2 regions of the Luteimonas sp. 22616 genome follow, and region 2 is predicted to be linked to the other one. Evidence: riboswitches for the same ligand, from Rfam matches in the RefSeq annotation. Region 2 holds a riboswitch; the other holds the start of a gene.

Region 1 (15,659 bases), on a different contig from region 2:
CCGCGCCGGGCCGACAAGCGGCCGGGCCATGAATTGACGCCGCGCCCCGGCGCAGGAATAATTCGCGGTTCGGCGCGGCCATGCAGCCCAGCTGGCTGGAGCAGCGTTTACCGGGGTCATCCCTGTAGAATCCGAAAAATTGGCTATGTAGCTCAGACGGTTAGAGCGCGAGACTCATAATCCCGAGGTCGGTGGTTCGATTCCACCCATAGCCACCATCGCGCCCAGACCCAACCCCGCGGATTTGCGGGGTTTTTCGTCCCTGGCTTCGCCGGACCGGCTTCATCCGGCTGCGGCGGCAACGGCATCCGGAGTGTCATGGACATCTTCAAGACCTTCACCATCGAGGCCGCGCACCGGCTGCCGAACGTACCGCCCGGACACAAGTGCGCGCGACTGCACGGGCATTCGTTCATGGTCGAGCTGCATGTGTCCGGGGAGCTCGGCGCCGACAGCGGCTGGGTGATGGACTTCGGCGACATCAAGGCCGCCTTCCGGCCGCTGTACGAGCAGCTCGACCACCATTACCTCAACGAGATCGAGGGGCTCGACAACCCGACCAGCGAGCGGCTGGCGATCTGGATCTGGGAGCGGCTCAAGCCGGCCTTGCCGCAGCTGGGCGAAGTGGTGGTGCGCGAGACATGCACCTCCGGCTGCCGCTATCGCGGCCCTTAAGGGCCCCCGCTCACCGTCTCCTCCGACTTCGCCAGGCAGGCCTGCTGTCCGGCGGGCAACCTCATGGAAGCGGCCATGATCGCTTCCACAGGCCGCCCCCTGGCCGGAAGATGAACAGACCACGTATTGATGTTGCAATGCAACATATCCAGGGTTATGCTGCACCGCACAAATACCGGCAATCCCTGTCGGACATCTAGCAGGAACCCGCCATGTACCAGGATTTCAACCAGCAGTTCGCCGCTGCGTCGCGCCAGTTCGCCGACACCGCCGCCCAGGTCAACCGCCTGGCCCTCGAGAACGCCGAGAAGGTCTTCGGCCTGCAGCTCGCCACCTTCGAAGAGAACGCCAATGCCGCGTTCGCTTTCTGGGGCGAAGTCGCCGAGGCGCGTGATTTCGACGGTCTGAAGGCCGTGTTGCCGAAGGGCGTGCAGGTCGCGCGCGAGAACGTCGAGCGCGCCGTCAGCACCGGCCAGGAAGCGTTCGGCCGCACCCTGAAGACCAATGAAGCCATCGCCCAGATCGCCAAGGCCCAGGTCGAGTCGGCCAGCGCCAAGGTCCAGGCCAAGGCCGAGGAAGCCGTCAAGGGCGCCACCAAGTCGCGCAAGTAATTCAGCTCCAAACGGCCGGGCAACCGGCTACGCGGTCTCTCTCCCGCGTCGGAAGCCCGGCAACGCCAGTTGCCGGGTTTTTTTGTGCCCGTGCGCGACTACATGCCCCTATTGGGAGCGGCTTCAGCCGCGAGCTTTCGCCGTTGCCCCTCCCCCTGCGAAGGCAGGGGGAGGTTGGGTGGGGGTGCCCGCCGTTGGTACTGCAAAAGGCACCCCTCCCCAACCCTCCCCTGCCTTCGCAGGGGAGGGAGCCAAAGCTCGCGGCTGAAGCCGCTCCTACAAGGGCGGGATTCCGCCCGCTTCGCGCCTCAGCCGCGCGGCGGCGCATCCACGAGCTCGACGAACGCCTGCAGCGCCGGCGCGCGTGGGCGGTTGGCCAGTTCCAGCCGGTAGAGCGGGCGCAGGATGTCGGCGTCGCCGGCCAGGCGCAGGATGCGGACGCGCTGCATCGCCACCAGGTCCCGCACCACGATCGCCGGCAGCAGGGCGACGCCCGCCCCTGCCGCAACCGCGTGCGCGATCGCCTCGTTGCTGCCCAGTTCGATCAGCCGCGCCGGCTTGATGCCGCGCGAACGCAGCAGGCGCTGCGCGACTTGCCGCGTCCCGGATCCGGCCTCGCGCAGCAGCCACGGCTGCCGCGCCAGTTCGGCCACCGATGCACGCCGCTTCGCGCCGAGCTTTGCATCGGCGGCGACCACGACCTGCAGCGGCTCGTCGCGCCAGGATGCGGCGACGATGCCGGGATCGTCGACCACGCCCTCGACGAAGGCCACGTCGATGCGGCCCTCTGCGATGGCATGACCGATGCCGGCCGTGTTGCCGACCAGCAACTCGAACTCCACCCCCGGAAAGCGCTGCACGAACGCCGCCACGTGCGGCGGCAGCCAGTAACCGGCGACCGTGGTGCTGGCGCCCACGCGCAGCGACCCCTTGCGCAGGTCGACGCGATCGCGGACGTCCGCGATCGCCGCGCGTTCCATGGCGAAGATCGCGCGTGCGTGCTGGTGCAGCGACTGGCCGTGGTCGGTGAGCACCACGCCGCGGCTGCGTGCGGCGCCACGTTCGACCAGCGGCAGCCCGAGCTGGTGTTCGAGTTCTCGCACCGCCTTCGACACTGCCGGCTGGCTGACGTGCAGCGCCTCGGCGGCGCGCGAGAAGCCCTGGTGCTCGACCACGGCCATGAACATGCGCAGCAGGTGCAGATTCATCGATAACTAGAATTTATCGAATTGTGAATTATATGTACTGGATTCATTCCAGGTGCACGCCTAGCCTGCCGGCACCTCCACGAACCTCCCACGCCGATGCACGCCGCTGCCGATACGCCACCGTTCCATGCCCGCCTCCAGCGCTATGCGGGCCTGTGGCCGGGGCTGGCGCTGGCGGCCGCGGTCGCGGGCGCCGGCATGCTCGCCGCTCAGCTGCCCGCCCTGCAGGCGCTGGGGCTGAGCGCGCTGACGCTGGCAATCGTGTTCGGGATCGCGGTCGGCAATACGGTCTTCCCGGCGATCGCCGCGCGCAGCGGCGCCGGGGTCGATTTCGCCAAGGGCATGCTGCTGCGCACCGGCATCGTGCTGTACGGCTTCCGCGTCACTTTCCAGGACATCGCCGGGGTCGGCGTGGAAGGCGTGCTGATCGCGGTAGCCATGGTCGGCCTGGTGTTCGGGTTGGCGGTGCTGCTGGGCACGCGGGTGTTCAAGCTCGACCGCGAGACCGCGATGCTGATCGGCGCCGGCAGCGCGATCTGCGGCGCGGCCGCGGTGATGGCCACCGAGCCGGTGGTCCGTGGACAGGCGCACAAGGTGTCGGTGGCCGTGGCCACCGTGGTGGTGTTCGGCACGCTGGGGATGTTCCTGTATCCGTGGCTGTATCCGCATCTCGGCCTCGGCGAGCATGCGTTCGGCGTGTATGCGGGTTCGACGATCCACGAAGTGGCCCAAGTGGTGGTCGCCGGCCGGGCGGTGGGCGAAGTTGCCGGCTCCGCTGCGGTGATCGAGAAGATGCTGCGGGTGATGCTGCTGGCGCCGTTCCTGTTGCTGCTGTCGGCGCGCCTGTCCCGCGAGGCCAGCGACGGCACCGGCCGCAAGGCGGGCATCGTGATCCCGTGGTTCGCGGTGCTGTTCGTCGCCGTCGCCGGGCTCAATTCGTTGCAGCTGCTGCCGGCGGCGTGGGTCGACATGCTGGTGCAGGTCGACACCGTCCTGCTCGCGATGGCGATGGCCGCACTCGGGCTGCGCACCCATGTCGGTGCGATCCGCCAGGCCGGGTTCCGGCCGCTGCTGCTGGCCAGTGCGCTGTTCGTGTTCCTGCTGGTCGGCGGCTATGCGGTGAACGTCGGCATCGGCGCATTGTTCGGCGCCACCGGCTAGCACCGGCATCCGAAACAAAAAGGAGGCCGCGTTTCCGCGGCCTCCTCCTGGTCACTTCACTGCCATCACTGTTCGTGCGCGATGGCCGGCTTCTCGTCGAGCTTGTCGCCCAGCAGCCTGCGCACCACCACGTAGAACACCGGGATCAGCAGCAGCCCGAGGAACGTGGCGAACAGCATGCCGCCGATCACGCCGGTGCCGATCGCGTGGCGCGCATTGGCGCCGGCGCCGGACGAGACGGCCATCGGCATCACGCCCATGATGAAGGCGAACGAGGTCATCAGGATCGGGCGGAAGCGCAGCTTGGCCGCCTCGATGACCGCCTCGCCCAGAGGCTTGCCGAGCTGGCGCTGCTCGATCGCGAACTCGATGATCAGGATCGCGTTCTTCGCCGCCAGGCCGATGACCGTGATCAGGCCGATCTTGAAGTAGATGTCGTTCGGCAAGCCGCGCAGCAGCGACAGCGACACCGCGCCGAGCACGCCCAGCGGCACCACCAGCAGCACTGCAACCGGCACCGACCAGCTTTCGTACAGCGCCGCCAGGCACAGGAACACCACCAGGATCGACAGCACCATCAGCATCGTCGCCTGGTTGCCGGACAGGATTTCCTGGTAGGACTGGCCGGTCCAGTCGTAGCCGAAGCCGTCCGGAAGATCCTGCTCGACGATGTTCTGCATCGCGCTCATCGCCTCGCCGGAGCTGTGGCCGGGCGCCTGCGAGCCGACGATCTCCACCGCGGCATAGCCGTTGTAGCGGCTCAGCGACGGCGGTGCCGTGGTCCAGTGGCTCTGGACCACGTTCGAGATCGGGATCATCCCGGCCGGACTTCCGTCGGCGGCCGTGCCCGGTGCCGGGGTATAGAACCGCGACAGCGACTCGGGACCTGTGCGGTAGTCGCGGTCGGCCTGCATGGTCACGCGCTTGACGCGGCCGCCATCGGTGAAGTCGTTCACGTACACCGGCGCCAGCATCAGGCTGATGGCGTTGTAGATGTCGGTGACCGACAGCCCCATCGCCTGGGCCTGGGTGCGGTCGACGTCGAGCTTGAGCTGCGGCGCATCGGCCAGCGTGTTCGGGCGCACCGCGGTCAGCGCGGGATCCTGCGACGCCTTGCCCAGCAGGGTGCCCATCGCCTGCCCGAGCGCGGCGCGTCCGTTGCCGCCGCGGTCCTGCAGGTACATGTCGAAGCCGCCGAACTGGCCCAGCCCGTTCACCGTCGGCAGGTTGATCACGAAGATCTGCGCGTCGCGGATGCCGAACAGTGCTCCGTTGGCCTGCTGGATGAACTCGGTGGCGGTGATGTCGCGCTCGTCCCAGGGCTTGAGCTTGACGAACGCCATGCCGACGTTCTCGCCCTGGCCGACGAAGCTGAAGCCGGCCACCTGCATCATGCCCTCGTAGCCGTCCATCTTCTCCAGCGTGCCGCGCACCTGCTCGAACACGCGCTTGGTGCGATTGAGCGTGGCACCCGGCGGCAGCTGCACGATTGCCAGCGCGTAGCCCTGGTCTTCCTCGGGCAGGAAGCTGCCCGGCATGCGCGTGAACAGGAAGCCGCACAGCAGCGCCAGCCCGGCGAACACGATCATCCAGCGTGGCGCATGCCGCACCGCGCTGGTGATGTGGCCGACATAGGTGCCGGCAACCTTGTCGTAGACCTTGTTGAAGCCGCGGAAGATGAAGTTGCGCTTCTCGTGGTCGTCGGTGGCCTTGAGCATCGACGCGCACAGCGCCGGGGTGAAGCCCAGCGCGAGGAACGCCGAGAAGCCCATCGCCATGGCGATGGTGATCGCGAACTGCTTGTAGATCTCGCCGGCGCTGCCGGCCTGGAACGCGCTGGGCACGAACACCGCCGCCAGCACCACGGTGATCGCCACCACCGCGCCGGTGATCTGGCCCATGGCCTTGACCGTGGCGTCCTTCGGCGAAAGCCCCTCCTCGGTCATGATCCGCTCGACGTTCTCGATCACCACGATCGCGTCGTCGACCACGATGCCGATCGCCAGCACCATGCCGAACAGACTGAGCTGGTTGATCGTGAACCCGATCATCCACATGCCGAGGAACGTGCCCATCAGCGCAACCGGGATCACCAGCGTCGGGATGATCGTTGCGCGCAGGTTCTGCAGGAAGATCAGCATCACCAGGAACACCAGCACGACCGCCTCGAACAGGGTCTTGACGACCTCCTCGATCGAGATCTTCACGAACGTCGAGCTGTCGTACGGCGAGAACCAGGTCACGCCCGGCGGAAAGGTCGCCTGCAGCTCGTCCATGCGGTCGCGCACCGCCTCGGCCACGCCCAGCGCATTGGCGCCTGGCGCCAGCTGCACGGCAAAGCCGGAGGCCGGGGTACCGCTCCACTGCAGGTCGAACCCGTAGGCCGACGCACCCTTCTCCACGCGCGCCACGTCCTTCAGCCGGACGGTGGTGCCGTCGCGATCGGCGCGCAGGATGATGTTGCCGAACTGCTCGGCGGTGCTGTAGCGGCCCTCGGCCGACACCGTGGCGGTGAAGGCCTGGCCTTCGGGCGAAGGCTCGGCGCCGACCGAGCCGGCGGCGAACTGCACGTTCTGCCCGCGCACCGCCGCCAGCACCTGACTGGCGGACAGGCCGTAACCCTGCAGCTTGTCCGGGTTGAGCCAGATGTTCATCGCGTACTCGCCGCCGAACAGCTGGGTGCTGCCGACGCCGGGCGTGCGCGAGATCTGGTCGAGCACGCGCGCCGCGATCAGGTCGGCCAGCGCGTCCTTGTCGTAGGTCGGATTGGTCGAACGCAGCGCCGCGACCATCAGGAAGCCGGGGTTGGCCTTGGCCACCACCACGCCCTGCTGGACGACTTCCGACGGCAACCGTGGGGTCGCCAGCGCGACCTTGTTCTGCACCTGCACCTGGGCGATGTCGGGGTCGGTGCCGGGCTTGAACGTGAGCGTGATCGACGCGCCACCGCTCGAGCTCGACGAGGAGCTGAAATAATCGAGGTTGTCGATGCCGGTCATCTGCTGCTCGATGACCTGGGTGACCGTGCTCTCGGTGGTCTCGGCGCTCGCGCCGGGATAGGACGCCGACACCGTGACCTGCGGCGGCGCGATGTTCGGATACGACTCGATGCCGAGGCCATTGATCGCGAGCACGCCACCAAGCGTGATCAGGATCGCGATGACCCAGGCGAAGACCGGGTGGTTGATGAAGAAACGAGACATGGCCGGTCAGTCCTTCTTCGCCGCGTCGCCATCCTGCTGCTTGCCTTCGGCGGGCTTGCCGTCCGCAGGCTTGGCGTCAGCCGGCTTGCCCGCGGCGGCGGGCTGCGCGCCCGGCGGCTGCCACGGCGACGCCTTCGCGGGCTGCCCGGGCTGGGCCTTCTGCAAGCCCGAGGCGATCACCTGCTCACCGCCGGCCAGGCCCTTGGTCACGATCCAGTCGCTGCCCTGGGCACGATCGGCGACGATGTCCTTGCGCGCGACCTTGCCGTCCTGCCCGACCACCAGCACGTAGGCGCCCTGGGCATCACGCTGTACCGCGGCCTGCGGGATCAGGAACGCGTTCGACACCTCGCCCAGCGTCACCTGCAGGGTGACGTAGGTGCCGGGCAGCAGGTGCTTGTCGGGGTTGGGCAGGCGCGCGCGCAGCGCCACCGAGCCGGTGGCCGGGTCGACCACGTCGCCGGAGAAATCCAGCACGCCGGCATGCGCATACGGCGTGCCGTCGGGCAGCAGCACCTGCACGCCGGACTCGCCGCCGGACTGCAGGCGCCGCACCTGCTCGAACTCGGACACGCTCATCGAGAAGTTCACGTACAGCGGTTCGATCTGGTCGACCGTGGTCAGCAGCGTCGCCGCGCCCTCGCCGACCAGCGCACCCTCGGTGACCTGCTGCTTGCCGGCACGGCCGTCGATCGGCGAGCGCACGGTGGCGTAGCCGAGGTTGATCTGCGCGCTGTCGACCGAAGCCTTGGCGGCCTGGACCGCGGCGGCCGAGCTGCGTTCGCTGGCCAGCGCGTTGTCGTAGTCGGACTTGGAGATGAACTTCTGCGGCAGCAGCTGGCGGGCGCGGTCGGCGTTGGCCTTGGCGTTGGCGTAGCTGGCCTGCGCCTGGGCCAGCGAACCCTGCGCCTGGCCGAGCGCGGCGCGCAGCGGCGCCGGATCGATCAGGAACAGCACCTCGCCCTTGCGCACGTCGCTGCCTTCCTCGTACACGCGCTTCTGGACCACGCCGGGCACCCGCGCACGCACGTCGGCGCTGCGGAACGGCGCCAGCCGGCCGACCATTTCCTGCTGCAGCGGCACGCTGCTCTTCTTCGCGACGATCACGCCAACGTCGGGCGGCGGCATCGCGCCTCCGGCACCGGGGCTGGCTTCGCCACCCTTTCCGCAGGCGGACAGCAGGAGGATCGCGCCGGCGACGGCCAGCGTACGGATGTGCATCGTCATGGGTGGGGGCTCCGGGGGCTCGGGCGTGCCGACAGAAGGGATCTAGAAACGGCAATTCCTATACCCGCCAGTCTAGCATCCGGCCCCGGCCGTCCAACGTGCCGGAAGTCAGGAATTTCAGCCGGCCATCAGCTCGGCTGTGCACAACTCCCCGGCCAGCGCCGCCGGGTCCGACGCCGGGTTCCAGCGCAGGCGCCCGAGGCAGGGTGCAGGCAGGCGCCGGCACAGGGCATCGAAATTGTCGTCGCGACACGCCATGTCCGGATCGACTTCGCTGGCGATCCAGCCGGCCAGCCGGACGCCATCGCCGACGATCGCGCGCGCGCTGAGCCGGGCGTGGTTGAGGCAGCCCAGGCGCATCCCGACCACCAGCACCACCGGCAGGTCCAGCGCGCGCACCAGGTCGACCTGGTCAATCGTCGCGGTCAGCGGCGCCAGCCAGCCACCGACGCCTTCGACCAGGACGAAATCCGCCTGCGCGGCCAGTCGCGCGTTCGCAGCCAGGATCGGCGCCATGTCCACTTCGACGCCGGCATCGCGCGCCGCGAACTCCGGCGCCAGCGGCAGCGGCAGCGCGAACGGATTGACGTCGTCGTAGGCCGGGCGCGGATCGCTGGCGGCCTGCAGCGCCAGGGCGTCGTCGTTGCGCCAGCGGCCCGCATCATCGCGGGTACAACCGCTGGCCAGAGGTTTCATCCCCACCGCGCGCAGGCCTTGGGCGCGCAGCGCATGCAGCAGCGCCGCGCTGGCGGTGGTCTTGCCGGCGCCGGTGTCGGTGCCGGTGATGAAAACGCCGGGCGCGTTCATGCGCCCATGCCTCGCGCGGACGCGGTGCCGCTGGCCACGGTCGCGGCAATCGCCGCGCCGGTGCGCGGCGCCGAAGAAAATGCCGTCGCTGCTAGACTGCTGCACATGTTCACGCCCAACAGTCTAAGCGGCGACAAGCCGGAACAGTACGCGCAGCTCGCCCAGCAGGCACAGGCGCTGGTGGCCGGCGAGCACGACCGCATCGCCAACGCGGCGAACCTGTCGGCGCTCGTCTATCACGCATTGCCGCGGCTCAACTGGGTCGGTTTCTATTTCTTCGACGGCAACGAACTGGTCGTCGGGCCGTTCCAGGGCCTGCCAGCGTGCATCCGCATCCCGCTCGACAAGGGCGTGTGCGGCGCGGCGGCGCGCAGCGGGCAGACCCAGCGCGTGCCCGACGTCGACGCCTTCGACGGCCATGTCGCCTGCGACTCGGCCTCGCGCTCGGAACTGGTGGTCCCGTTGTTCCGCAACGACGCCCTGGTGGGCGTGTTCGACCTCGACAGTCCGGATCTGGACCGTTTCGACGTTACAGACCAGAGGGGAATCGAAGAACTCGCACGCATCTTCGTGCGATCACTGGGGTAGCAAATTGATGAAGCTGCGCTTGATCGGGCGGGACACCGCCACACCCACGCGGCATGGCCACGGATTTCCATGCAGGTCGATCCATCACGCCGTCGCGCCACGCACGGGTGCAAGTCCGTGAGCACGCCGCCGCTGAAGATGCGCAACATCGGCCCGAAAAGCGCGGCGTGGCTGCGCCAGGTGGGATTGCGCACGCCCGAGGACCTCGCTGCCGCGGGCCCGGTGGAAGCCTTCATGCGCGTCAAGCGCGCCGGCTTCAAGCCCAGCCTCAACCTGCTGTACTCGCTGGAAGGCGCGCTGTGCGACTGCCACTGGCAGGAAGTGCCCGACGAACGCCGCACGCAACTGGTGGAACAGGCCGAAGCCGCGATCGCGCTGCTGCCGCCGCCGCGCAACCGCCCGGCCGCCGCGCCGGTGACCACGACGATGATGCAGGAAGACGATCCGATGCCGTCGCCACGGCTGTTCGACGAGACCGACGACTGACCGCAAAGGTTCGCCCGTACACGCCCTTGCAGGAGCGGCGGAAGCTGCCGCCACAAGATCGTCCTCCCCACGCGGCGACCCGCCTGCACGCCATGGCGTACAATCGCCCCGCTTCGCGGTGACCCGGCGGCATTGCGCCAACGGGTTGAAACGGGAAGCCGGTGAAGTCCGCCGCGCGCCGCGCAAGCAACGCGCCACGACCATTCCGGCACTGCCCCCGCAACGGTAAGCGAGTCGCGCCAACGCATCCGCCACTGTCCAGGCAGGCCCATCGGCCTGCGGGCCTCCACACCGGGGCCGCACGGGAAGGCGCCGCGGCCGGAGTCCACGACTTCAACTCGCCAGTCCGGAGACCGGCCACGGAGCAAGGGTCCATCGACCCTGTCCGATTGTGATGCGGAGGGCATCGCGGCGGCGATGCCGGCGCGTGCCCCCACGCCCGACCCCGCGGCCAACTGCCCTTCTCCCCGCAAGCGGATGCGAGTCCATCGCAAGCGCCGCCTGCACGTCGTGCAGTCTGCGCCGGCGCGGCCTCGCAAGGGTCCGCGCATCCCGCTGCGGACTTTCCACCTTGTTTCGCGTGCGTGGGTGCGCGCGAATGGAGAAGCGTTCGATGCAGTTCCGAATCCTCGCGCTGGCCGTCGCCGGCATCCTGTCCGCACCGTCGCTTGCCCGCGCCGAAGCCGCCACCGACCTGGACGAAGTGGTCGTCACCGCCACGCGCACCCAGGTTGCGCTGGCCGACAGCCTGTTCCCGGCCCAGGTCATCGACCACGACGAGATCGTGCGCAGCCAGGCGCGCAGCCTGCCCGACCTGCTGCGCGGCCGCGCCGGCATCGACATCGGCAACCAGGGCGGTCTTGGCAAGAACAGCACCGTGTTCCTGCGCGGTGCGGAGTCGGACCAGGTGCTGGTGCTGATCGACGGCGTGCGCGTGGGCTCGGTCACCGCCGGCCTCACCGCATTCCAGGACCTGCCGGTCGACCAGATCGACCGCATCGAGATCGTGCGCGGTCCGCGCTCGAGCCTCTACGGGTCCGAAGCGATTGGCGGCGTGATCCAGATCTTCACCCGCCGCGACCAGGGCGCGTTCACCCCGCGCCTGCGCGTGGGTATCGGCAGCCACGGCCTGCGCGAGGCCAGCGCCGGCATTGGCGGCGGCAGCGAGCGCGGCTGGTTCGGCGCCGACGTGGCCTGGCAGCGCACCGACGGCATCAACGCCTGCCGCGGCACCGCCTCGGCGCCCGGGGCACCGTTCGGGGCCGGCTGCTTCGTCGACGAACCCGACCGCGACGGCTACCGCAACAGCTCGCTCAACCTGCGCGGCGGCGTGCAGGTGTCCGACACGCTGGAGCTGCAGGCCAACGCCCTGCGCGCGGAATCGCGCAACGAGTTCGACGGCAGCCAGTACGGCGGCAACGTCGCGCAGAACGTGCAGCAGGTGCTTGGCACGAAACTGGCCTGGGCGCCGTCCGAGCGCGTCGACGTCACCGCGCAGGTCGGCCGCAACGACGACCGCTCCGAGAACTTCTTCCATGACGCCGGCGGCAGCCGCCGCGTCGGCAACTTCGACACCAGCCGCAAGACCGCGTCGCTGCAGACGGATTTCAGCCTCGACGCGCGCAACCTGCTCAGCGCCGGCGCCGACTGGCAGCGCGACGCGGTGGAAAGCGACACCGAGTTCGACGTCACCCGGCGCGACAACACCGGCGCGTTCGTCGAGTACCAGGGCACGTTCGGTGCGCACCGGCTGCAGGCCAGCGTGCGCAACGACGACAACGAACAGTTCGGCAGCCACACCACCGGCGGCATCGGCTGGGGCATGGCCTTCGCCGACAACTTCCGCGTCACCGCCAACTACGCCACCGGCTTCAAGGCGCCGACCTTCAACGACCTGTACTACCCGTTCTTCGGCAAGCCGGACCTCAAGCCGGAGAAGTCGAAGGGCTACAACGTCGGCATTGCGCAGTACGCGCAGCGCTACAGCTGGACGCTCAACGCCTACGAAACGCGCGTCGACGACCTGATCTCCTACGACTCGTCGATCTTCCTGCCCAACAACATCGACGACGCGCGCATCCGCGGCATCGAACTGACCTTCGATACCACCGTGGGCGAGTGGGATCTCTCCGCACAGGCCAGCCACACCGATCCACGCAACCGCACGCACTGCACCGACGACGCGATCGCGGCCGGTGCCTGCAACTTCGGCAACCTGCTGGCGCGGCGCGCCCGCGACACCGGGCGCATCGACCTCGACCGCGCGTTCGGCGCGTTCCGGTTCGGCGCCAGCCTCAAGGGCGCCGGCCATCGCTTCGACGACGCAGCCAACGCGGTGCGCCTGGGCGGCTACGCCACGTTCGACCTGCGCGTGGCCTACGCCTTCAACCCGGACTGGACGCTGGAAGCGCGCGTGGACAACGCCTTCGACCGCGATTACGAAACGATCGCCTGGTACAACCAGCCCGGCCGCGGCTACGGCCTGAGCCTGCGCTGGGCGCCGGTGCGCTGACACCCGCGCTCCTTGCAGGAGCGGCTTCAGCCGCGAGTTTTTGATTTTCGCTGCTGTAGGAGCGGCGGAAGCCGCGATGCTTTACCGGGAAAGCCATCGCGGCTTCCGCCGCTCCTGCAACGCCCAAGACCAGGAGCTCGCGGCTGAAGCCGCTCCTACAGGGACTCGGGGCGGCCGGTCGAATCCGGCGAATGCTCCCCGTCGTCGAACAGGTTGCCCTGTCCGTCGGCCTCCCCGCGTTCGCGGAATCCGGACACGCCGACGCCCACCAGCCGGTAGCGCGTCGACGGCGACAGGTCGACGCGGTCGCGCAGCGAGAGCGCGATGGTGGTCAGTTCGTCCAGCGAGGCCGGTGGCGATTCCGGGGTGAAGCTGCGGGTCAGGATCCGGAACTGCGCGGTCTTGAGCTTGAGCACCACGGTGCGGCCGACGCGCTGCGTCTTCCGTGTCGCCAGCCAGGTCTTTTCGGCGAGGCGGCGGATGTCGGCCTCGAACTCGTACAGCAGCAGGTCGCGTTCGAACGTGTCCTCGGCCGAGATCGACTGCACCGGCTGGTCCGGTTCCACCGGACGCTCGTCGATGCCGCGGGCGCGCAGGTGCAGGCGCCGGCCGAAGCTGCCGAAACGCAGCTGCAGCTCCTCGGCCGGAATCGCGCGCAGGTCGCCGACGGTGGCGATGCCCAGATCGGCCAGCTTCTTCTCCATCACCTTGCCCACGCCGGGGATCTTCGCCACCGGCAACGGGGTGAGGAAGGCCTCGACCTGCGACGGGCGGACCACGAACACGCCGTCGGGCTTGTTCCAGTCCGAGGCGATCTTGGCCAGGAACTTGTTCGGCGCCACGCCGGCCGACGCGGTGAGCGCGGTCTCCTCGCGGATCTGCGCGCGGATCGCCTCCGCGGTGGCGGTCGCGCTTGGAGATGGAATCTTCGGCTCGGTGACGTCGAGGTAGGCCTCGTCCAGCGACAGCGGCTCGACGAGATCCGTGTGCCGCAGGAAAATCTCGCGCACCTGCCGCGACACCGCCTTGTAGCGCACGAAGTCCGGCGGCACGAACACCGCCTCCGGGCACAACCGCTCGGCGCGCACCGCCGGCATCGCCGAGCGCACCCCGAACACCCGTGCCTCGTAGCTGGCCGCGCACACCACCGAACGCGCGCCGCGCCAGGCGACCACCACCGGCCGCCCGCGCAGCGACGGATCGTCGCGCTGCTCGACCGACGCGTAGAACGCGTCCATGTCGACGTGGAGGATCTTGCGCATGCGCCGATTATCCCGCAGTCGCCGGGGAACGGTCCTTGCAGGAGCGGCCCCGGTCTACCTGCCCTCGCCCACCGGCAGCGTCACCAGCATCACCGTCGCGTCTTCCGGATCCGGCACCACGGTGAACCCCAGGTGCCGGCACATCGACAGCATCGTGCTGTTCTCGCGCAGCACCTGGCCTTCGATGAGGTTGAGGCCGAGCCAGTGCGCGACCTCGATCATCGCCTCCATCAGCCGCCAGCCGATGCCGGCGCCCTTGAGGTCGGAGCGCACCATGATCCCGTACTCGCCGCGGTCGAAGTTGGCATCGGCCAGCAGCCGCACGGCGCCGAGCATCTCGCCACTGGCCGCGTCGATCGCCACCAGCGCCATCGAGCGCGCGTAGTCGAGCTGTACCAGCCGGGCAATGAAATCGTGGCTGAAGTCGCGCACCGCGCGGAAGAAGCGCAGGCGCAGGTCCTCCGCGCTCACCCGGGCGAAGAACGCGCGGAACATCGCGTCGTCCTCCGGCCGCACCGGGCGCACGAACGCCTCGCGTCCGTCAGCCAGGGTGATGCTGCGCTCCCACTCCTTCGGATACGGCAGGATCGCGAAGCGCGGGTGGCCGCGACCGCGGTGCAGCTGCCGCGACGGCGCCACCGCCACACGTGCATCCAGTGCGACCACGCCATCGGCATCGACCAGCAGCGGATTGATGTCCAGCTCGCGCACCGCGGGAATGTCGGCCGCCAGCTGCGCGAGCTTGACCAGCAGCAGCGCCAGCGCGTCTCCGTCCGCCGCGGGCACGTCGCGATAGGCCTTGAGGACGCGCGACACCCGGGTGCGCCCGATCAACTCCTTCGCCAGGCGCAGGTCGAGCGGCGGCAGCGCCAGCGCCTTGTCGTCGATCACCTCCACCGCGGTACCGCCGCGGCCGAACACGACCACCGGGCCGAAGGTGGCGTCGTCGGCGATGCCGGCAATCACCTCGCGCGCCTTGGGCCGCAGCACCATCGGCTGCACCAGCACGCCGTCGATGCGCGCGCCTGGCCGGTGCGCATGCGCGCGGTGGACGATGTCTTCGGCGGCGGCGCGCACGGACTCGGCACTGCCCAGGTTCAGACGCACGCCGTCGACGTCGGACTTGTGCACGATGTCGGGCGACAGCAGCTTCACCGCGACCATGCCGCCGTCTTCGAGTAGCGGCGCAGCGATGCGCACCGCTTCGTCCGCATCGCGCGCCGGCAGCGAGGGCGCGAAGGCGATGCCGTAGGCGGCGAGCAGGCGCGCCACCGCCTCGGGTTCCAGCCACTCCTGCCCGGCCGCGAGCGCGTCTGCCACCACCGCCTGCGCTGCGTCACTGTCGACGACGAAATCCTGCGGCAGGCTCGGCGGCGTCTCCATCAGCGCCTGCTGCGCCTCGCGGTGGCGCACCAGGTACATGAAGCCGCGCACCGCCTCGGCCTCGGTGGCGTAGGTCGGCACGCCGGCGTCGTTGAGTGTCGACAAGGCCTGCGCGTCGCCGCCCATCCATACCGCAAGGGTGGGCTTGCGCGCGCCGCTCGCCGCCCGCGCCTCCAGTGTGCGAACCACCGCGCTGGCAGCGTCCTGCGGCTGCGACAGCGCCGTGGGCACGTGCATCGCCAGCACCGCGTCATTGTCGGGATCGGCGAGCAGGGCCTGCATGCCGGCGAAGTAGCGCTCGCCATCGGCGTCGCCGAGCATGTCGACCGGATTGCGGCGCGACCAGCCGCGCGGGTATGTCCGGTCGAGCGTTTCGACCGTTGCCTGCGACAACATCGCCGGCACGCCACCCAGGTCCACCAGCCGGTCCAGCGCCAGCATCCCGGTGCCGGCGCCGTTGGTCAGCACCGCCAGCCGCTTGCCGGGCACGCTACCCAGATGCGAGAGCGTTTCGGCCGCGGCGAACAGTTCGTCCA
Region 2 (15,659 bases):
GGATCGTAGCCGCGGGGATAGTCGACCGCGCGGCCGAGCGGAAGGTCTGTGGACGCCATGTGGCGATTTTACGCGGATACGGGCGCAGGAAACGGAGTGTGCGGTTGGCGGCGAGGCGTCATCGTGCGCATCGCTTCGCAACGGATCGAACCACCATGCTGACCTTCCACGACTACCTGCCGTCGCAGAACGCCTGGAAGGTGCGCCAGTTGCTGCACCATCTGCAGCGTCCGCACCGCACCCGATACGTGGGCATCTTTGCCGGCGAAGGCCGGCGCGAGGCATTCCTGCGCCTGAGCCCGACCGGCACGGTGCCGGCGATCGAACTCGACGACGGCCGCGCGCTGGCCGAGTCGAACGCGATCCTGTGCTTCCTCGCCGACGGCACGCGCTACCTGCCTGGAGACGCGTTCGGACGGGCGAAGGTGTGGCAGTGGCTGTCGTTCGAGCAGGAGCGGATCGAAAGCCAGGTGGGCGCGCTGCGCCACTGGACGCTGACCGGCAAGCTGGCCCGACGTGCGCCCGCCCTGGTGGAGGCGAAACGCAACGGTGCGCTGCGCGCGCTGGAGATCCTCGATGCGCAGTTCGCGCAACGCGACTTCATCGCCGGCGAAGCGTACACCATTGCCGACATCGCGCTGTTCGCCTACGCCAGCCGCGCCGACGAGGCCGATGGCCTGTCGCTGCGGCCGCATGCGCACCTGCGTGGCTGGATCGAACGCGTGCGCGCGCAACCGCGGTTCCTCGACGAGACGTTCGGGTACTCGATCGATCCGCATTCGGCGAACGAGCTGCCATAGGTTGCCGGCCCCGTGCAGGAGCGGCGGAAGCCGCGACCGCGGTTTGCGATCGGCAACAGGTCGCGGCTTCCGCCGCTCCTGCGGGAGGGGTCAGGTCTGCGCGGCGCCGTTGAGATAATCCAGCGTCACCTGCAGCATCGCGCGCAGGCCGATGTCCAGCGACGACTCGTCGAGCAGGAACTTCGGCGAATGGTTGCTCGGCGCGGTCGCCGGGTCGGTGCCCTTCGAGGTGGAGCCGACGAAGAAGAACATCGACGGCACTTCCTTCGCGTAGTACGCATAGTCCTCGGCGCCCATCTGCAGCGGCGGCTCGTAGACGTTGCCGGCGCCAACCACCGCCTGCAGGCTCGGCAGCATGCGCGCGGTCAGCGCGGGATCGTTGACGGTTACCGGATTGCCGGCCCGGTCGGGCACGTTGGCCTCGGCGGTCGCGCCGTGCGCGGCGGCGACGTGCTGCGCGACGTTCTTCAGGTCGGTGAAGATGTCCTGGCGCATGCCCTCGTCGAAGCTGCGGATCGTGCCGACCATCTCCACGCTGTCGGGGATGATGTTGTAGCGGATGCCGCCGTGGATCGCGCCGAAGGTCACCACCGCCGGCAGCTTCGAAATGTTGGTGCGGCGGCTGACGATGCTCTGCGTGGTGGAGATGAGGTCGGCGCTGGCGACGATCGGGTCGATGCCGTTCCACGGCGCCGAACCGTGCGTCTGGCGGCCGGTCACGGTGATGTTGAAGCGGTCCGACGCCGCCATCAGCGGCCCGCCGCGCACCGCGATCTGCCCTGCCTGCACAGACGAGAACACATGCAGCCCGAACATCGCATCGGGCTTGAAATCCTGGAACAGGCCGTGCTTGAGCATCAGCGAGGCGCCGCCTTCCTCCTGGCCCGGCGCGCCCTCCTCCGCGGGCTGGAACACCAGCATCACCTCGCCGGGCAGCTCGGCCTGCATCGCCACCAGCGCATCGGCCACGCCGAGCAGGATCGCGGTATGGGCGTCGTGGCCGCAGGCGTGCATCACCCCGGTCTGCTGGCCATTGAAGGTGGTGGTGACTTTCGACGCGAACGGCAGGCCGGTCTGTTCGGTCACCGGCAGCGCGTCCATGTCGGCACGCAGCGCGACCTTCGGCCCGGGCCTGCCGCCCTTGATGATCGCGACCACGCCGTGGTGGGCGACGCCGGTGCGCGGCTGCAGGCCAAGTGCGCGCAGGTGTTCGGCGACCTTGGCCGAAGTGCGCTCTTCCCGGTTGGACAGCTCCGGGTGCGCGTGGAAGTCGCGGCGCCACTCGACCACCGGCTGCAGCAGCTTCTGCGCAGCGGCGGCGACCTCGGGGCGCTGTGCCGGCGCGGCGTCCTGGGCGACGGCCGACAGGGGACCGGCAAACAGGGCCAACAGCAGGGGACTGATGCGGTGGGCAAGGCGCATGGCGGGGATCCTTCGACGGGAATGGCGTCGATGCTACCCCGGGAGCGGTGGCACCACGGTCGGCCGGCCGCGCGCATCGAGCGCGATCATCACGAAACGCCCGCGCGTGCACAGTTCGCGCTCGCCGCTGAGCAGGTCTTCCGCAACCAGCTCCACGTCCACCTGCATCGAACTGCGCCCGACCCCGGCCACGCGGGCAATGGTCTCCACCAGTTGCCCCTGGCGGATCGGCAGCCGGAAATCGACCTGCTCCGAACGCGCCGTCACCACCGACCGCCGGGCATAGCGCGACGCGGCGATGAACGCGGCCTTGTCCATCCACGCCAGCGCCTGGCCGCCGAACAGCGTGCCGAGATGGTTGGTGTGGTCGGGGAAGACCATTTCGAGCAGGCGGGCTTCGGTGGGTGCGGGGTCGGACATGGGGGACTCGCTAGAGACAGGTTTCGGTGGATTCCGTGGGCGCGGCTGAAGCCGCGCCCGCAAGTGGTCAGAACGCGTGGTCGAAGCCGACCTCGCCCTGCACGCCCACCTGGTAGGCCGACACGCGGCGCTCGAAGAAATTGGCCAGTTCCTGCACGTCCTGCAGCTCCATGAACGGGAACGGGTTGCGCGCGTTGAAGTGCTTCGGCATGCCCAGCTGCGCCATGCGCTGGTCGGCGCAGTACTCCAGGTACTGGCGCATGTCCTTGATCGACAGTCCGGCAACGCCGCCGCTCAGGGTGTCCTCGGCGAATGCGACTTCGCAGTCCACCGCCTCGGTCATCATCTCCACCACCTGCGCCTTGAAGGCGTCGTCGACCAGGTCCGGCTCTTCCTCGCGCGCGGTGCGGATCACCTCGAACGCGAACGCCATGTGGCAGCTCTCGTCGCGGAACACCCAGTTTGTGCCCGATGCCAGTCCGTGCAGCAGCCCGCGCGAACGCAGGTAGTACACGTAGGCGAATGCGCCGAAGAAGAACAGGCCCTCGATGCAGCCGGCGAAGCAGACCAGGTTGAGCAGGAACTGGCGGCGCTGCTCGCGGGTCTCGATGCGTTGGAGGTCCTGCACGCTGTCGATCCACTTGAAGCAGAACTCGGCCTTGCGCCGGATCGACGGGATGTTCTCGGTCGCGGCGAACGCCCTGGCGCGCTCGTTCGGGTCCGGCAGGTAGGTGTCGAGCAGGGTCAGGTAGAACTGCACGTGCAGTGCTTCCTCGTACAGCTGCCGCGACAGGTACATGCGCGCTTCGGGCGCGTTGATGTGCTGGTAGAGGTTGAGCACCAGGTTGTTGGAGACGATCGAGTCGCCGGTGGCGAAGAACGCGATCAGGCGTTCGATCAGGTGGCGCTCGGCTGGGCCGAGCCGGGTTTTCAGGTCGGTGGTGTCGAGCGAGAAGTCGACCTCCTCCACCGTCCAGGTGTTGCGGATGGCGTTGCGGTACATCTCGTAGAACTGCGGGTAGCGCATCGGGCGCAGGGTGAGCTCGAAGCCGGGGTCGAGCAGGAGCTGGCGGTTGTGGGTGGACATGGTGGTCTTCCTGGTTGCCTTTTTCTGGCCCCTCTCCCGCGTGCGGGAGAGGGGTTGGGGTGAGGGTGCAGCTTTTCGAAAAGCGCCCTCATCCGCCCTTCGGGCACCTTCTCCCGCAAGCGGGAGAAGGGCTGGGCGACTGCTGCGCGGCTACTGGCAGGCCTCGCAACTCTCCGGATTCTCAAGCGAGCAGGCGACGGCTTCGGCCGGGGTGTACTCCTGCTTCGCAAGCACGCCGTCCGCACTCCCCACCGTCGCCTTCGCGATCCTCGTCGCCGGCCGCGAGCGCAGGTAGTACGTGGTCTTGATGCCCTGTTTCCACGCATGCATGTACATCGACGACATCGCGCCGATGTTCGGGCTCTCCATGAACAGGTTGAGCGACGCCGACTGGTCGATGAACGCGCCGCGGCCGGCGGCCATGTCGATCAGCGAGCGCATGGGGATCTCCCACGCGGTGCGATAGATCGCGCGCAGCGGTGCGGGCAGCTGCGACAGGCCCTGCACCGACCCTTCCGCGTGCTTGATCGCGTCGCGTGTTTCCGGCGTCCACAGGCCGAGCTTCTTCAATTCATCGACGAGGTAGCGGTTGACCTGCAGGAAATCCCCGGACAGCGTCTCGCGCTTGAACAGGTTGGACACCTGCGGCTCGACGCACTCATAGCAGCCGGCGATCGAGGCGATGGTCGCGGTCGGCGCGATCGCGATCAGCAGCGAGTTACGCAGGCCGTTGGCCTGGATGCGTTCACGCAGGCTGTCCCAGCGCTCGCGGTCCTGCGGTACCACGTCCCAGGCGTCGAACTGCAGCTCGCCGCTGGCCGCGCGCGTATCGGCGAATGCCGGGTGCCGGCCGCGTTCCTGCGCCAGTTCGCAGGAAGTCTCCAGCGCGAAGTAGTAGATGGTCTCGGCGATCCTGGCCGACAACGCGCGCGCGGCTTCACTGTCGAACGGCAGCCGCAGCTTGAAGAACACGTCCTGCAGGCCCATCACGCCCAGGCCCACCGGGCGCCAGCGCAGGTTGCCGCGGCGCGCGGATTCGATCGGATAGAAATTCAGGTCGATCACGCGGTCGAGTTGGCGCACCGCGAGGCGCACCGTTTCGGCGAGCTTGTCGAAATCGAACGCGCTGTCTTCGTCGAAATGGTGCGAGAGATTGATCGAGCCGAGGTTGCACACTGCGGTCTCGTCGGCGGACGTGACTTCCAGGATCTCGGTGCACAGGTTCGACAGGTGGATGACGTTGCCGGTCCTGGCAGTCTGGTTGCTGGCGCGGTTGCACTTGTCCTTGAACGTCATCCAGCCGTTGCCGGTCTGCGCCAGCGTGCGCATCATCCGCAGGTACAGTTCGCGCGCCTTGATCGTCCTGACCGCCTTGCCCTGCGCCTCGGCCTGTTCGTAGACGCGCTCGAAGGCGTCGCCGAACAGGTCGGTCAGCTCCGGCACCTTGCTCGGGTCGAACAGCGACCAGTCGGCATCCATCTCGACGCGCCGCATGAACAGGTCGGGGATCCAGTTGGCGAGGTTGAGGTTGTGGGTGCGACGTGCGTCATCGCCGGTGTTGTCGCGCAGTTCGAGGAATTCCTCGACATCCGCGTGCCACGGCTCCAGGTACACGCAGGCCGCGCCCTTGCGCTTGCCGCCCTGGTTGACCGCCGCGACCGAGGAATCCAGCGTTTTCAGCCACGGCACGATGCCGTTGGAATGGCCGTTGGTGGACTTGATCAGCGAGCCGCGCGAACGCACGCGGGTGTAGCTCACGCCGATGCCGCCGCTGAACTTCGACAGCTGGGCGATGTCGCCGTACTTCTGGTAGATCGATTCCAGCGAGTCCTGCGGCGAGTCGAGCAGGAAGCACGACGACAGCTGCTCGTGGGTGGTGCCGGCGTTGAACAGCGACGGCGAGCTTGGCAGGTAGTCGAGGCTGCCCATGCGCCGGTACAGCGCCAGCGCCTCGGGCACGTCCTCGCTCAGCGCGCAGGCGATGCGCAGGAAGAACTGCTGCGGCGTCTCGATCACCTTGCGCGTGTGCGGATGGCGCAGCAGGTAGCGGTCGTACAGCGTGCGCAGGCCGAAGTAGTCGAAGCGCAGGTCGAGCGACACGTCGATGGCATCGTTGAGCTTGCGCGCATTGGCCTGCACGAAGCCGAGCAGGCGCTCGTTGATCAGCCCGACATCAAACCCGCGCGCGACCGACTGCGAGAACGCGTGGATCTCCTGGCCGGCGACTTCCTTGGCGATGACGCCGGCGAGCAGGCGCGCGGCGAGACGGCTGTACTCGGGTTCCTCGGCGGTCAGCAGCGCGGCGGTGCGGATCGACAGCTCGTCGAGTTCGCGCGTGCTCGCGCCGTCGTACAGGCCGGAGATCGTGCGCGTGGCCACGCGCATCGGATCGACCGCGTGCAGTCCCTCCGCGCAGCGCTGCACCGCGCGCACGATCTTGTTGAGGTCGACCGGTTCACTGCCGCCGTTGCGCTTGTTGACGCGCATCGCGGTGGCGGTGGGGGGCGGGGTCAGCAGGAAGGACGCGTCCTCCTGTGTCGTGTCCGCGGCGGCACTCGTGGCGACGGCGGTGTCGTTCTGGTTCATGGCATGGCTCCTCGCGATGGCGCACCGTCACCTCTCCCGCGGAGGCGGCGAAGGAACGCGATTGGGCGGCGGCGAGTTGAACGCCACCACGCGACCGCGCCCGACCGTGTCGCTGCAACGCAAGGGGCGTTGCAGCGGCGTGCGGCGTCTTCGCAGGGTGTGGGCGCGGTGTCGCAGTGACCGCGACCGTCGCGGAGGCGAGGCCGGGCTTGCGTCACCAGCCATCTCCCCCTCGGAGATTCCGCGGCCGGCACCGCGCGGCGTGCATGCGCGCGGCTGTCGGCAGGTCTTCGGACTCGTGGACGCGAGGGGTTGTCCTACAACAACCAACTCCACCTACTGGCCGTCGCTTCCCGGGATCGAATCCATCCCAGTGCTGTGTGACGGCGGTCGTTTCCACATACCGCTGCGGGGCAGTGCCGGATTCCAACCGGCTTCCCTTTTCATCCGATGGCGCGAGCCACCGGAACCGACGGGCACAACATAGTGTGGTCACCGTGATCGGTCAACACAAAATGATGTGGAGTCGCGAATCTGCTCGCACGCCGGCCGATCGTTGCGCACAGGGCCGGGGACGACGGTTGCGAAACGCCCGGTCAGGCCGCTCCGCTCCGGGCATGCGCTCCGGGCACGCCGACTAGAATCGGGTTCATGCCGACAATGCCGAAGACGGAGCCACGATGACGAGCACACGCCGCCTGCGCCTGCACGCACGCCAGGATCCCGCGCTGGAGAGCGGCATGGCCGACATCCAGCGCGAGCTGGGCCTGCCGTCCGCGTTTCCGCCGGAGGTCGAGCAGGCCGCGGCTGCCGCTGCCGCCCATTCGCGATTGCCCGACGAGGATCGCAGCGACATCGCCTTCGTCACCATCGACCCGCCCGATGCGATGGACCTCGACCAGGCGATGTTCGTCGAGCGCAACGGCGACGGTTATCGCGTGCACTACGCGATCGCCGACGTGGCCGCGTTCGTCAGCGCCGGCGATCCGATCGACCTCGAAGCCAACCGCCGCGGCGAGACGCTGTACGGGGCCGACGCCAAGATCCCGCTGCATCCGAAGGCCTTGTCCGAAGACGCCGCGTCGCTGCTGCCCGACCAGCTGCGCCCGGCACTGCTGTGGACGATCGAGGTCGACGCCAGCGGCGAGGGCATCGCGGTCGACGTGCGCCGTGCGCGGATCCGGAGCCGCGCCAAGCTCGATTACACCGGCGTGCAGGCCGACATCGATGCTGGCAAGGCCGATCCGATGTGGGCGGTGCTGCGCGAGATCGGCGAGCTGCGCAAGCAGCGCGAGCAGCGCCGCGGCGGGGTCAGCCTGCCGCTGCCGGAGCAGGAGATCCGGGTCGAGGATGGCCGCTGGGCACTGGAGTTCCGCGCCCGCCATCCGGTCGAGGACTGGAACGAGCAGATCTCGCTGCTGACCGGCATGGCCGCGGCGCACCTGATGGTGGAGCACCGCATCGGCCTGCTGCGTACGTTGCCCGAAGCCGACCCGCGTGCGATCGCACGCCTGCACCGCACCGCGCGGGCGCTCGGCATCGACTGGCCGCAATCGCGCGGCTATCCGGATTTCATCCGTTCGCTGGATCCCGCCAACCCGCACCACGTGGCGATGATGACCGCCTGCACCACGGTGCTGCGCGGCGCCGGCTACGTCGCCTTCGACGGCGCCGTGCCCGAACACTCGCAGCACGCGGCGCTGGCCTCGCAGTACGCGCACGTGACCGCGCCGCTGCGGCGGCTGGTGGACCGCTACACCGGCGAGGTCTGCGTGGCGCTGTGCGCGGGCACGCCGGTCCCGCAATGGGTGCTCGATGCCTTGCTCGGATTGCCGGCAACGATGCAGGAATCCGCGCGCCGCGCCGGCCGCTACGAGAACGCGGTGCTTGATCTCGCCGAAGCGGCGGCGCTGGCGCCGCGCGTGGGCGAGACGTTCGAAGGCGCGATCGTCGAGGTCGAGCAGAAGGTTCCGCGCCGGGGCGAGGTGATGCTGCGCGAGCCGGCGATCCTGGCGCGCGTCGAGGCCGGCAGCGAGTTGCCGCTCGGCGAACAGGTGCGGGTGCGGCTGGTCGAAGCCGATCCGGCCAGTCGCCGCATCCGCTTCGAGCTGGCGGAAGTGGCGGCGCCGGAGAAGCCGGGCGGTTTCTAACCCGGGTATTGGATGTTGTAGGAGCGGCGGAAGCCGCGATGCCTTTTCGGTAGAGCTACCGCGGCTTCCGCCGCTCCTACAACAGCAGGATCACGGGCGACAAATGCCGCTTCGCCTCAGTCACGGTGCTCGCGCGCCAGGTATTCCTCGCTGCGCATCTCGATCAGGCGCGAAGCGGTGCGTTCGAACGCACCGCGCAGGCGTTCGCCTACGTATAGCAGCGGCGGCGTGGCGTCTGCGGTGCAGACCAGGTTGACGTGGCGGTCGTAGAGCTCGTCGACCAGGGTCACGAACCGGCGCGCCGCGTCGTCGTCGTTCGCGCCCATCACCGGCACGTTGCCGAGCAGCACGGTGTGGAACTCGCGCGCGATCTCGATGTAGTCGCCGGCCGCGCGCGGGCCTTCGCACAGGGCGGCGAACTCGAACCAGGCCATGCCCTTGCAGCGCGCGCGGGTGGCGATCCTGCGGCCCTCGAGCTCGATGCTGCCATCGCGGTGTGCGTCGTCGCCGCCGAGCGCATGCCAGCGCGAGTCCAGCCACGCTTCGGATTCGCCATCGAGCGGCGCGCGATAGACCGGCGAACGGGTCAGCTCACGCAGGCGGTAGTCGGTGTCGCTTTGCATGTGCATGACATGGCAGTACCGCTCGAGCAGCGCGATCGCAGGCATGAAGCGCGCGCGCTGCAGGCCGTCCTTGTACAGGTTCCCGGGCGCGGTGTTGGAGCTGGTCACCAGCACCACGCCTTCGGCGAACAGGCGCTCGAGCAGGCGCCCGAGCAGCATCGCGTCGCCGATGTCGCTGACGAAGAATTCGTCGAGCACCAGCACCCGCAGCTGCGCGCGCCATTCGCGCGCGATCACCGCCAGCGGGTCGCGCTCTCCGGCGTGCGCGCGCAGGCGTTCGTGCACGCTGCGCATGAAACGATGGAAATGGGTGCGGCGCTTGCCGTTGCGGACGTCGCCGCCGGGCTTGCTCTCCGGCAGCGGCAAGCCGGCGTAGAACAGGTCGATCAGGAAGGTCTTGCCGCGGCCGACCCCGCCCCACAGGTACAGGCCGCGCACCGGCCCGGGTTCGGCGCGGCCGAACAGCTTGCCCAGCAATCCGCCGCGCGCAGGCCCCTGCAGCAGGGCATCGTGGATGCGGTCGAGTTCGCCGAGCACCGCGCGCTGGGCGGGATCGTCGCTCCAGTCGCCGCGCGCGACGCCGGCGGCGTAGTGCGATGAAGGCAGGCCGCTGGCGGCCGCGATGTCGCCGTCGCTCATCGGCACTGCGCCGGCAACGATGATCCGGGCGCGCAGTCGCGTCCGTGGACGGGGTCTTGCACGGGCCTCATGTCGCCGCGGGCAAGTAGGCCTTGACGCCGTTCTTGATCGCGCCGCGCAGGTCGATCAGCTTGCGATGGAAGAAGTGGCTGGTGTCGGACATGCGCACCAGTTCGGCCTGCGCCTTCGACTGCTCCAGCCAGTCGTAGACCGCCTGCGGGTCGACCACCTCGTCGTTCTCGCCCTGGATCACCAGCCACGGCATGGTCGGCAGCTCGATGCTGTCGAAGTCCCAGCGCCCGGCGGGCGGGGCGATGCTGATCAACAGGTCCGGCTTCAGCGAGGCCGCCGCGCGCAGCGACACGTACGCGCCGAAGCTGAAACCGGCCAGCCACAGCGCGTCGCCCGGCCGCTGTTCGCGCACCCAGGCCGCGACCGCATGCAGGTCGTCGACTTCGCCGCGGCCCTCGTCGAACGTGCCGGCCGATTCGCCGGTGCCGCGGAAGTTGAAGCGCACGGTGGTCGCGCCGAGTTCGCGCAGGGCGCGCGCGGCCATCGTCACCACCTTGTTGTGCATCGTGCCGCCTTCGGTCGGCAGCGGATGGCAGACGATGGCGACCAGCGGCAGCGGGGTCGCCTCGTCGCCCGGCAGGTCGACGTGCAGCTCCAGCGCGCCCGCCGGACCGGCGAGGGTGACGGGGCCCGAAGCGTCGGGAAAGGAGGGATTGGCCATGGGTGGAATGATAGGCGCTGCGCCGCCGTGGCGCGCAGCGGACCGAGAAGGCCAGATGCGGCCAAGTGGAACGATCGGGCCCGTGGACATGCTTTTCACGGTCGATCGGGGCGCGATTGCAGAAGTTCCACTTCGCGCCTGGAGCCCGGACACGAAAACGCCGCCCGCAGGCGGCGTTTTCGAAACGCGTCGGGCGGGGCGCCTACTTGAGGTTGCCCAGCATCCAGTCGACGGTGGCCTTGACCTGGTCGTCGGTCAACGCCGGGTTGCCGCCCTTGGGCGGCATGATCCCGCCGTCCGGGCCGGTGTAGCCCTCGATCGCATGCTTGTAGAGCGTTTCGGTGCCCTGGGTGATGCGTGCGGTCCAGTGCGCCTTGTCCATGGTGGGCGCGTTGCCGGCACCGGAGGTGTGGCAGCCGGTGCACAGGTTGCCGAAGATCACCGAGCCGTCCATCGTGCCGCCGTAGGCGACCTGCGCTGCGGCTGCTGCACTGGCCGCGGCGGCCGCGGCCGCCTGCGAGGCGGCACCGGTGGCGCCGGCATACACGTCGCCGGCCGGCGAGATCCGCGCCTGCGTGGCGCGCTGCGCAGCGGGCGAGACCTCGGGCGGGATGACGCCATTGAGGTGATAGGCAAACATCAGCAGCGCCAGCGTGACCACCGCCAGGAAGCCGATCACCATCGAGAAATGCTTGAGAAAATCGAGGTCGTAATTGCGCACGTTTCACCCTTGGCGGCCGCTCGGAGGCCGTGCTTGTCGCACAGAAGTATAAAGTCTGGCGCGCCTGGAGGGATTCGAACCCCCGACCAATGGCTTCGGAAGCCACTACTCTATCCGGCTGAGCTACAGGCGCCCGGTCGACTATTGTCCATGATCGCGTGCGGCGGCGCGAGTCGCGTACGCTTGCCCGGCTTCGCTGTTGAAGGCTGCCATGTCCTACGAACGTTTCCAGCCCGCCCCGGTGCCGCGGTGGCGCGAGCGGCTGGGCCAGTACTGGAAGTTGACCCGCGGCGACCGACCGATCGGCTGGCTGCTGCTGCTGTGGCCGACCTGGTGGGGGCTGTGGGTGGCCGCGGAGGGCGTGCCACCGTGGTGGACGCTGGCGGTGTTCTCGCTCGGAGTCTGGCTGACCCGCTCGGCGGGCTGCGTGATCAACGACTACGCCGATCGCTGGTTGGACCCGCAGGTCCAGCGCACCAAGGACCGGCCGCTGGCCACCGGCGCGGTGCGCGGGCGCGAGGCGCTCGCGCTGTTCGCGGTGCTGATGCTGGCCGCGTTCGCGCTGGTGCTGACGATGAACCGGCTCACCATCCTGATGAGCATCGTCGGCGTGCTGCTCGCGGCCAGCTATCCGTACCTGAAGCGATACACGTACCTGCCGCAGGTGTACTTGGGGATGGCGTTCGGCTGGGGCATCCCGATGGCGTTCGCCGCGGTGCAGGGCTCCGTGCCGCCGGTGGCGTGGCTGCTGTACGGCGCCAACATCCTGTGGTCGACCGCCTACGACACCTGGTACGCGATGGTCGATCGCGACGACGACATCCGCATGGGCGCCAAATCGACCGCGATCCTGTTCGGCGACGCCGACCTCGCGATCCAGAGCGTGCTGTACGCGCTGGTGTTCGCCGCGCTGGCGCTGGCGGGCCAGCAGGCGGGGCTCGGCGCCTGGTACTTCGGCGGCCTGGGCGTGGCCGCGCTGCTGGTGGCGTACGAATTCATGATCGCCCGCCACCGCGACCGCGACGCCTGCTTCCGCGCCTTCCTGCACAACCACTGGGTGGGGATGGCGGTGTTCGCCGGGATCGCGGCGGACTACGCAGTGGCCGGCGCCCGGCTGTCGCCGTTGTAGGAGCGGCGGAAGCCGCGACCGCAGCCCGGCCCCCGTTGCAGTTCCGCCGCTACCGCAGGCGGGAGCACGCCGCGAGCCCGGCGCACGGGCACCCCGATACATGCCTTCGCCATCGAAGATGCCGATGTGCCGGACGCCGATGCCCGGACTTGCGCTTCAATAGCCGAGCCTGACCGCCTTGACCTCGGTGAAGTGCTCCAGCCCGATCCGGCCGTTTTCCCGACCGTAGCCTGACTGCTTCACGCCGCCGAACGGCAAGGTCGCGCCGCCGCCGCCGCCGTTGACGATGACCTGCCCGCTTTCCAGCAGGCCGACCAGCGCATGCACCGTGCCGATGTCGCGGGCCCAGAGCTTTGCCGAAAGGCCGTAGCGTGAATCGTTCGCCAGCGCGGCGACGGCTGCCGGCGAGGCGTCGTCGTCGAACGGCGTCACCGTCAGCACGGGCGCGAAGATCTCCTCCCGCGACACCTGCATGTCCGCGGCCGCGTCGACCAGGATCCCCGGCTCGAAGAAGTAGCCGTTGCCCGGGCGGGCGTGCCCGCCGCGCAACAGGCGCGCCCCGGCGGCCACGCTGTGGCCGATGATGTCCTCGGCGCGTCCGCGTTGCGCGGCCGAGATCATGGGCCCCATCTGGGTTGCTTCCTCGTAGCCGGGGCCGATGCGCAGGCCGTCCATCGCCGCCAGCATGCGCTGGAGCAGGGGCTCGTACACGGATCGCTGCACGAAGACCCGCGAGCCGGCCGCGCAGTACTGCCCGCACTTGAACGTGATCTCGCCGACGATCGCGCTTGCCGCGCGGTCCAGGTCGGCGTCGGCGAACACGACCACGGGGGACTTGCCGCCCAGTTCCAGCACCACGCGCTTGAGGTTGCCCTGCGCGGACGCGGCCATGATCGACTTGCCCACCGGGGTGGAGCCGGTGAAGCTGATGATGTCGACGCCTGCATGGTCGGCCAGCGCCTGGCCGGCGCTGGGCCCGGTGCCGGTCACGATGTTCACCACGCCATCCGGAATGCCGACCTGCCGGCACAGGTCGCCGATCAGCAGGGCAGACAGCGGCGCCAGTTCGGCCGGCTTGAGCACGGCGGTGCATCCGGTGGCCAGCGCCGCGGCGAGTTTCTGCAGCACCATCAGGAAGGGCGCATTCCACGGCGTGATCAGGCCGGCGACGCCGATCGGCTCGCGGAGGAAATAGTCCATGCCCGGTTGCGAGGCCGGGTGCATGGGCACCTCGCCGGTGAGCTTGTTGGCCCAGCCCGCGCAGTCGCGCAGCGCCCGCAGGCCCAGTGGCAGATCGCCGTTGCGCACGGACGCGATGGCGTGGCCGGCATCGAGCGATTCCAGCAAGGCGAACGTCTCGCGACGCGCCTCGATGGCGTCGGCCAGCGCCTGCAGCAGGGCCGCGCGCTGCCAGGCCGGAAAGCGTGGCCACGGGCCCTCGCGGAAGGCGCGGCGGGCGGCGGCCGCCGCGCGCTCGATCTCGGCCTCGCCGCCGGCGGCGATGGTGGCGATCGGCTCGCCGGTGGCGGGATCGTCGACCTGCAGCGACTCCCCGGATGCGCACGCTTGCCACTGGCCATCGATGAAGACTGCCGGTGGACGGTCCAGGAGCTGGCGCCGCAGGTTCGGGAGCATCGACGCGGCGAGCTCCGCGAGGGGTGTCGGGTTCGGCATGGCAGGGTAGGTCCTGGCGGGTCGGCGCATCGGAGATGACAATATCAACGATTGTTACATCAGTTGATATTATCAACAAGCGCGCCGCTCCTTACTCCTGGTCAGGCGATTCCAACGGCGCGAGCCGTCCGAGCAGCGTCTCCAGCTGTGCGCATTGGCTGGCGTCGAGGCCGGCGACCAGCTCGCGCGCCGTGTCGGCGCGCAGCGACTCCGCGCGCAGATGGACGGCGGTTCCGGAGGCCGTCAGCGCCAGCGGCTGCGCGCGGCGCCCGCCTTCGGCCGGGTGGCCCACGAACTCGCGCGCGCGCAGGATCTTGATGATGCGGGCGATCTGCGCCTTGTCGCGGCCGCTGGCGCGGACGATGTCGCTTTGCGTGCATCCCGGGTGGCGGGCGATGAAACGCAAGGTGCGCGCTTCCATCGCTGCCAGGCCGACACAGGCCTCGCGCAGCAGGCGCTGCATGCGGGCCGTGCTCCGCCGTTCGACGGCATTGACCAGGTTGAGGATTTCGATTCCGGGTTGAACCGCCATGCGCGCCTGCATTCCATCTGGGTCCCGGCGGGCGGAAAGCACGTGGCCGGTGGGACTCTATCGTACGTCTGCCGGCGATGGCCGTCGGCTACGGCGCCCGCGCGCACACCCAGGCGTCGACGCGCGCGACGCCGGCGCGACGCAACGCATTGGATGCCGCGTGCAGCGTGGCGCCGGTGGTCATCACGTCGTCGACTAAGGCGACGTGCACCGGCAGCCGCGCGCCCGGCGCGATCGCGAACGCGCCGCGGAGGTTGCGCCGGCGGCGCGTGGCATCGAGTTCGGACTGTGGCGCCGTGGCGCGCGTGCGCACCAGGGCATCGGGCAGCAGCGGGAGGCGCAGCGCGCGCGCCAGCGGCCGGGCCAGTTCGAGCGCCTGGTCGTAGCCGCGCTGGCGCAATCGCGCGCGGTGCAGCGGTATCGGCAGCAGCGCCTGCGGGCGTTCGGCCCCGGCCAGGGACTGCGCCATCAGCTGCGCCAGCAGACGGCCGGCGGCCAGGTCCTGGTGGAACTTGAAACGCGGCAACAGGCGGTCGAGCGGCGCGGCGTAGACGAAGGTCGCGCAGGTCGCCCGCAGTGGAGGAGGTTTCCGCAGGCATGCCCCGCAGTGCGGGCCGCCGGTGCTGGCGTCATCGTTAGCGGCCGGCAGCGGGATCGCGCAGCTGGCGCAGGCGTGGCGATTCCATGGCAGCGATGCGAGGCAGGCCGCGCACAGGTCGTGGCCTGATTGCCCCGCTTCGGCGCAGGCCAGGCAGCGTCCCGGCCAGACGTGGCCCAGCCAGCGTCGCCAGCGGCCGTCAACATCCGGCAGTGCGATTCGGTTGACAGGCATCGACATGCTTTCCAGACTGCCCAACTTGCCTTGCACTGTCAGTCAGGAAACCGCCATGCCCACCGTCAGTGAACCCCGCGACCGCGCCGCCGCGCCGCTGCGCCACGACTGGAGCCGTCGCGAGGTCGAGGCGCTGTTCGACCTGCCCTTCACCGAACTGCTGTTCCGCGCCGCCAGCGTGCACCGCGAGCACTTCGATCCCGCCGAGGTCCAGGTCAGCACCCTGCTGTCGGTGAAGACCGGTGGTTGCCCCGAGGACTGCGCCTACTGTCCGCAGGCGCAGCGCTACCACACGGGGGTCGAGGCCCAGA

Evidence for each region. A riboswitch is a leader RNA that binds a small molecule or an ion and turns the genes downstream of it on or off. The one in region 2 is predicted to bind cobalamin.
Region 1: linked by a shared signal. The riboswitch ahead of btuB (TonB-dependent vitamin B12 receptor) and the one ahead of ACTJIL_RS14620 (ribonucleoside-diphosphate reductase subunit alpha) in region 2 are both predicted to bind cobalamin.

Annotation. Positions count from the first base shown of each region.
Region 1 covers NZ_JBQEMW010000001.1:2,398,554-2,414,212, forward strand. Annotated here, with positions in the region: tRNA gene ACTJIL_RS11040 (tRNA-Met) at 142-218, shown strand; gene queD (6-carboxytetrahydropterin synthase QueD) at 319-675, shown strand; gene ACTJIL_RS11050 (phasin family protein) at 888-1,286, shown strand; gene ACTJIL_RS11055 (LysR substrate-binding domain-containing protein) at 1,595-2,494, opposite strand; gene ACTJIL_RS11060 (YeiH family protein) at 2,591-3,655, shown strand; gene ACTJIL_RS11065 (multidrug efflux RND transporter permease subunit) at 3,721-6,858, opposite strand; gene ACTJIL_RS11070 (efflux RND transporter periplasmic adaptor subunit) at 6,865-8,085, opposite strand; gene bioD (dethiobiotin synthase) at 8,203-8,892, opposite strand; gene ACTJIL_RS11080 (GAF domain-containing protein) at 8,998-9,480, shown strand; gene ACTJIL_RS11085 (TfoX/Sxy family protein) at 9,619-9,966, shown strand; cobalamin riboswitch at 10,066-10,342, shown strand; gene btuB (TonB-dependent vitamin B12 receptor) at 10,580-12,478, shown strand; gene dinB (DNA polymerase IV) at 12,634-13,740, opposite strand; gene ACTJIL_RS11100 (bifunctional acetate--CoA ligase family protein/GNAT family N-acetyltransferase) at 13,795-15,659, opposite strand, start outside.
Region 2 covers NZ_JBQEMW010000002.1:483,292-498,950, reverse strand. Annotated here, with positions in the region: gene queF (NADPH-dependent 7-cyano-7-deazaguanine reductase QueF) at 1-59, opposite strand, end outside; gene ACTJIL_RS14640 (glutathione S-transferase family protein) at 156-800, shown strand; gene ACTJIL_RS14635 (amidohydrolase) at 891-2,222, opposite strand; gene ACTJIL_RS14630 (acyl-CoA thioesterase) at 2,256-2,642, opposite strand; gene ACTJIL_RS14625 (ribonucleotide-diphosphate reductase subunit beta) at 2,710-3,729, opposite strand; gene ACTJIL_RS14620 (ribonucleoside-diphosphate reductase subunit alpha) at 3,880-6,216, opposite strand; cobalamin riboswitch at 6,580-6,804, opposite strand; gene ACTJIL_RS14615 (RNB domain-containing ribonuclease) at 6,996-8,465, shown strand; gene zapE (cell division protein ZapE) at 8,582-9,727, opposite strand; gene ACTJIL_RS14605 (alpha/beta hydrolase) at 9,795-10,460, opposite strand; gene ACTJIL_RS14600 (c-type cytochrome) at 10,663-11,181, opposite strand; tRNA gene ACTJIL_RS14595 (tRNA-Arg) at 11,238-11,314, opposite strand; gene ubiA (4-hydroxybenzoate octaprenyltransferase) at 11,393-12,310, shown strand; gene ACTJIL_RS14585 (aldehyde dehydrogenase family protein) at 12,467-13,984, opposite strand; gene ACTJIL_RS14580 (MarR family winged helix-turn-helix transcriptional regulator) at 14,076-14,528, opposite strand; gene ACTJIL_RS14575 (double zinc ribbon domain-containing protein) at 14,605-15,348, opposite strand; gene bioB (biotin synthase BioB) at 15,404-15,659, shown strand, end outside.